Regions from separate parts of the Carnobacterium sp. AT7 genome, predicted to be linked through region 2. Evidence: predicted binding sites of a transcription regulator. Region 2 holds the regulator's gene; the other holds the start of a gene.
What was found. The regulator LexA, encoded in region 2, represses DNA repair genes until DNA is damaged. The targets are predictions, from matches to a motif close to CNAACANNTGTTNG.

Region 1 (3,299 bases), on a different contig from region 2:
TATTTGATAGATGACGAAAGTAAAAATGTTAACCCTGAACCGCAAACAGAAGATCCTAATTATAAGGCTGCTGGAAAACTGGAAGGGAAAACCGCTATTATTACGGGTGGAGACAGTGGTATTGGTCAAGCGGTAGCGATTGCTTTTGCAAAAGAAGGAGCAGATGTAGCTATCGGCTATTTGGAATCTGATGACGATGCGAACTACACGAAAAATCGAATTGAAAAGATCGGGCGCAAAGCTTTAATATTCAAAGGTGATGTAGGTCAAGAATCATATGCCCAAGAAGTTACTGCTAAAGTTATGAAAGAATGGGGTCATTTAGATATTCTGGTCAATAATGCTGGTGAGCAACATGTTCAAGAAAAAATTGGTGATATCACGGCAGAACAATTAGAGCGTACATTTAGAACCAATATCTTTAGTCAATTTTACTTTGTGAAAGCTGCAATGCCTCATTTGTCAAAAGGAGCGTCAATTATCAACACAACGTCAATTACTGCTTACCGCGGCAGTGAACATTTGCTAGATTATTCGGCTACTAAAGGGGCCATTACTTCCTTTACTAGATCGCTTTCTCAAAATGACGAAGTGATTGAGAAGGAAATCCGTGTTAACGGTGTAGCGCCAGGTCCAATATGGACTCCATTGATTCCTGCTACTTTTACTGAAGAACAATTGAAAGACTGGGGAAAAGGTGGAGCAATTGATCGTGCTGGGCAAGCTTTTGAGTTGGCACCAACCTATGTCTATTTAGCAAGTACCGATTCTAGTTATGTTTCTGGTCAAGTTTTACACGTTAATGGCGGAGTCGTCATAAATGGTTGATGAGTGATTCTTAACTTTTATTAAAGTGCAACTAAATGAGCTTTAACGTTCAATTCAAGTCGTCTATTTTGATAACTTATTCTTCATTTGTTAAGGTGAGTTTATAAAGAAAAGAAGGAACAAATCGTTAAGTAAAGTCGATAATCTTAAAAGGGAGTGTTAAGTATGAGTAAAGTAGTTGTTGGTTCATTTTCAAATGTACAAGAAACATCAGCATGTGTAGAACAATTATTAGCGGAAGGTCATTCTAGAGACAGCATAAAAATTGTGACAACTAAACAAGATTCTTCAGCAATTAAAGAACAATCAGGTGTAGAAGTTAGTAAAGTTTTAACTGAACAAGAGGATGAAAAATCTACTTGGGACAAACTAAAAGATCTGTTTACTGATACAGATGCAGACGATAATGCTCAATTAGAAAAATTTGGCGTTGATTCGGCGACTGCAGCTCACTATGCTGATTCCTTAAAAGCAGGAGAATATATCGTCCTTTCAGATGAAACTACCGGATTAAATCCAAGCAATCAAGAGACTCAGGAATCAACAGAATCATCAAATCTTATCGTGGGACAAGCTGGTGAAGGAGTGCGTGTAGTAAGAAATGCTTCTCAACCAACAGATGATGATATTTTAGCAAATGATGGCGATGATCGTTTGAATAATGCAGAAGTACCATTAGAAACTAATTTTACAGCTGAAAAAGGTCCAGCTGATAATACAACAGTACAACCCGGTTTAACAGAAACGACTGTTCCTGAAACGATTGAAGAAGATGATTTAATGATTGATTCAATTTGGAATGAAGAGAATCCTAGATTGCAAGACAATCAAGAGGATGATTTATCGAATGGTCCTTTTAGCAAAGAGCAAGATCGAAGAGATGATACTAGAGACGTGGTAACTCCATCAGTTGACTCATTAAATCATCAAGAATACAATCCTAATGACAATCCATTACAGGGAACGCCACCAACAGGTTCAGTACCAAATGATGAACCTTCTGGACTTAGTTCACAAAACCAAGAAGAGTTAGATCTGCCTCATTTTGACGGCAGCACCTTATCTGGTCAGCCAAGAAATGATCCAAAAAGAGATTTTCCAAATAAATAAATAAATAGTAGTCAAAACGACTCTGACTTAGGTCAGTGTCGTTTTCTTTGCAAATGATTAAATTTAAACTTTCGAACATGTGTTTGTTAATGGTTTATGCTATAATAGTAGAACTGAAGTAGGAGTGTGAGGCTATGATATATAAATTAGATAGTGAAAAACAAAATACTTCACCATCAGCATTGCCTAAAATCACAAAAATTGAAGCGCAAAAAAGAAAAGGGCGTTACAATATTTATTTAGATGAAGAATATGCTTTTCCTGTTGATGAAGCTATTTTAATTAAACATATTTTGCATAAGGGTATGGAAATTTCAAAGAGCTTCCGTCAGCAACTAGAAATCGAAGATGGCTACCGTAAAGCATATACGAGAGCATTAGTTTATTTGAACTATTCTTTGCGCTCAATAAAAGAGATTAAAGATGATTTAATTGCCCATGAGTTTACGGGTGAGACAGCTGATCAGGTGATTGAACAATTAAAAGAACAAGGCTACTTAAATGATTTGATGTATGCTGAAAGTTATACAAGAACCGCTGCAAATGTTAGCGGAAAGGGGCCTTACGTGATAAAAAGAGAATTGAAAAAACGTGGAGTTAATGAAGAGACCATTGAAGAAGCAATGGAGCAGTACCCGTTTGATCAAATGGTAGAAAATGGTGTTGCATTAGCAGAAAAAGTTATGCGTCGTTCTTCGCAACATTCTTCGAGAGAAACGAGTAATAAAATTCGTCAAAATTTGATGCAAAAAGGATTTCAATCTGATGTAATTACTCAAGTTTTGGAACAGATAGATTCAGTAAAAGAAGATGACGATGAATATGAAGCTTTAAAAACACAAGGAGACAAAATTTGGCGCAAACAAACTAAATTAACTGGAGCTAAAAAAAGTCAAAAAGTTAAAAGTGGTTTGTTCCAAAAAGGGTTTGCTGGTGATTTGATTACACAATATATTAATGAAAAAGAAATGGAAGACGAAGATTAATGACACAAACTGAAATCAATTTAGTTGAAAAAAAACAAAAACTGATTTTTGATATACCGATGTGGCCACAAGAAAAAATTGAACGATTCAGAGAAACGCTTCTTAGCTGGTACGATTTAGAAAAAAGAGATTTACCTTGGCGGAAAAACAATGATCCTTATCGTATATGGGTTTCAGAAATCATGTTGCAACAGACAAGAGTGGATACGGTTATACCGTACTATTTGAATTTCATGAAAACTTTCCCAACGATTGAAGCTTTAGCACATGCAGATGAAGATACCTTGCTAAAAGCTTGGGAAGGGCTTGGATACTATTCACGAGTTCGGAATTTGCAAACAGCTGCCCAACAAATCATGGAAACGTATGATGGCG
Region 2 (3,299 bases):
AAACGTTGTCCAACATTTTCAGTGAACGCTTTTGAAGTTGGTCCATCTAAAGAGATATCATTTGAATCATAAAGAACTACTAATTTTCCAAGTTCTAAATGAGCAGCTAAACTTGCTGCTTCAGCTGAAACACCTTCCATTAAATCGCCATCTCCACATAAAGCATACGTGAAATGATCAACAATTGTGTGGCTCTCTTTATTATAAGTAGCAGCTAAATGAGCTTCTGCCATAGCCATACCTACACCATTTGCAATACCTTGTCCTAGAGGACCAGTAGTTGCTTCTACTCCATCAGTATGGTTAACCTCTGGATGTCCAGGTGTTTTACTATCCCATTGACGGAATTGTTTTAAATCATCGATTTTAACGTCATATCCAGCTAAATGTAACAAGCTGTATAATAACATTGAACCATGTCCAGCTGATAAGACAAAACGGTCACGGTCAAACCATTTTGAGTTTTTTGGATTTACTTTTAATTGTTTAGTCCACAATGCGTAAGCCATTGGAGCAGCCCCCATAGGTAAGCCTGGGTGTCCGGAATTGGCTTTTTGTATACCATCCATACTTAGTGTTCTAATTGTATTTACTGCTAACTGGTCTGTGTTATCAAACAAAAAAATCATCCTTTCGATTTGAACTCTCTATTAGTACTCTATTAGTTTACTATTATTCCGCTTTAAGTGCAACGCTTTCACGAACAGAATGTTCATAAATGGGAGAATCTAATGCTTATCCCATTTATGAACAAACCTTTTTATCTGCCATGAAGGCCTTTCTCTTTTTGGATGTCTTTCAATTTATCAGGCGTAACATCCGTACCTTCTTCATCTACTATTTTAACACCTTCAATTGTTTTTCTCATTCCACCTCGGAATGCTTCAATATAAGCGTCTCTTAATTTTTTTTGTTCTACTTGTTCTTGTATGGTCAATCCTTTGGTCTTTGCTTTATTCGCTAAAACGTTTATTCTTTCCATCTGCTCTTTTGGTAACATTTAATCACTCCAGCATTTTTTTTATTTCTGGTTCAACTATAACAAACTTCTTTGATAAAATCACTCTTTTATCCTCTTTATCTACGAACGTTTGTTTGATTTGTTGTGCTATATATGGTAATCTTAGAATGATAAAAAAAGAAACGAGGTGTTTATATCTATTATGAGTAAAAATCCGGAATCAAGACAAGTTGAAGTTTTGCAATATATATACAATCAAGTTAAATTGAAGGGTTATCCTCCAACTGTTAGAGAAATTGGAACAGCCGTTTCTTTATCTTCTACATCAACAGTACATGGACATCTTTCCCGCTTAGAAAAAAATGGATATATCCAACGGGATCCTAGTAAACCACGTGCCATTGAATTAACAGCTTTAGGATTAACAAAATTAGGGATTGCATTAGACAAAATTCCTTTATTAGGAACCGTTACAGCTGGAGAGCCTATCTTAGCAGTAGAAGAAGCTACCGATTATTTCCCTCTTCCTCCAAATTTACAATTTGAAAATGAATCGTTATTCATGTTGACTATTCGCGGAGAAAGCATGATTAATGCTGGTATTTTTGATGGTGATGAAGTTATTATTCGCAAACAAGGAACCGCTAATAATGGCGACATTGTCATTGCTATGACTGTTGATGATGAGGCAACGTGTAAAAGATTTTATAAAGAAGAAGATCATTATCGATTACAACCTGAAAATGATACAATGAGTCCTATCCTACTTAATGAATTAACTATTTTAGGTAAAGTTATTGGCTTATACCGTAGCCATATCCAATAATATAAAAAAAACGAATGAATAGTTTCCTATTCATTCGTTTTTTTAGGCTATATCGCGGTACCTATTTTAGTACGTTTTTTACAGGAGCAAATGTTTTTCTATGAATTGGACATGCTCCTTGTTTTTCTAATCCTTCTAAATGTACTTTAGTTCCATAACCAGCATTTTTAGCAAAACCATAGCCTGGATATAAATCATCATAATCAGCCATCATTCTATCTCTTGTTACTTTAGCAATAATACTTGCCGCAGCAATAGATATACTTTTGGCGTCCCCTTTGATGAAACTTTCTTGCGGTATACTAACTGGTAAATGCATAGCATCAATCAATAATTGTTCTGGTTGTACAGGCAATTGTTGTATGGCTTCAATCATGGCTAATTTAGTTGCTTCGTAAATATTTACTTTATCGATTATATGATGATCTTTTACACCAATTCCAATAGCTACTGCTGCTTCTTGGATCTGTTCAAATAATGCTTCTCGTTTTGCACTAGACAATTGCTTAGAATCATTTATACCTAACACATCAAAATCTTTCGGTAATACCACTGCAGCAGCCACAACAGGTCCAGCTAGTGGTCCTCTTCCTACTTCATCGATTCCAGCGATGTATTGCGTACCTTGTTCCCAAAAATAACGTTCAATTTGAAGCATTTCTTCTTGTTTATCAAGAATAGATTGCTGTTTCTTCAACTTATTTTCCCATGCTTTGTATGCACTCGCAGCCCCTTTACGGGAATCATTCCTAATTGCTGATAGTCGCTCATCGGTTGAATCGGAAATGGTTGACAATAATTCTTTGATTGCTGCAATACTTAAAGGCTTTTCCACACGCGTTCCTCTATTCTTTAGGTAAAGAAACCGGAGCAATATCTAATGTAAATCGTCCTACTTTACCACTTCTTATTTCAAAAATTACCATTTCAGCTGCACGGCTATAGTCATCACGAAATCCTCTGCGCTCACTAATAAGCATGAGCATCTCTGGTATTGCTAATGTCATTTCCTCTTCACTTAAGCGGTATCGTTTTGAAATTGATTCCGGATAATTTTCTCGCATAAATTCTATTCCATACATAGCGATATCATCTAGTTGAAGTATGGTATCTTTGATTGCTCCTGTTAAAGCAAGTTTTTGTCCAATAGCTGGATCTTCAAACTTAGGCCAAAGAATACCTGGAGTATCCAGTAATTCCAATTCTTTGCCCAATTTTAACCATTGTTGAGCTTTTGTGACACCTGGTTTATTTCCTGTTTTTGCCACATTTTTCTTAATAAAACGATTGATTAAAGTAGACTTCCCAACGTTTGGAATTCCAATACTCATTGCTCTGATAGCACGTGGTTTGATTCCTTTAGCGGCTCTTCTGTCAAATTTTGGTTTCAAAATTTCTTTTGCTTTTTCCATAACTTGCTTCATGCCTTTTCCTTCTTGTGCAACAATTGGGACTGCAGCTATTCCTTGTTCATTAAAGTACTCCACCCATTTTTTTGTTTGAACAGGATCA

Region 1: a site for LexA is predicted at 2,011-2,024, ahead of recX (recombination regulator RecX). Genes of this name have one in related genera too.

What each region holds. Positions count from the first base shown of each region.
Region 1 is NZ_ABHH01000032.1:17,004-20,302, reverse strand. It holds gene CAT7_RS10130 (SDR family oxidoreductase) at 1-828, shown strand, start outside; gene CAT7_RS10125 (general stress protein) at 994-1,938, shown strand; gene recX (recombination regulator RecX) at 2,073-2,924, shown strand; gene mutY (A/G-specific adenine glycosylase) at 2,924-3,299, shown strand, end outside.
Region 2 is NZ_ABHH01000020.1:27,852-31,150, reverse strand. It holds gene tkt (transketolase) at 1-629, opposite strand, end outside; gene CAT7_RS08425 (DUF896 family protein) at 761-1,000, opposite strand; gene lexA (transcriptional repressor LexA) at 1,164-1,787, shown strand; gene CAT7_RS08415 (ribonuclease HII) at 1,849-2,622, opposite strand; gene ylqF (ribosome biogenesis GTPase YlqF) at 2,633-3,299, opposite strand, start outside.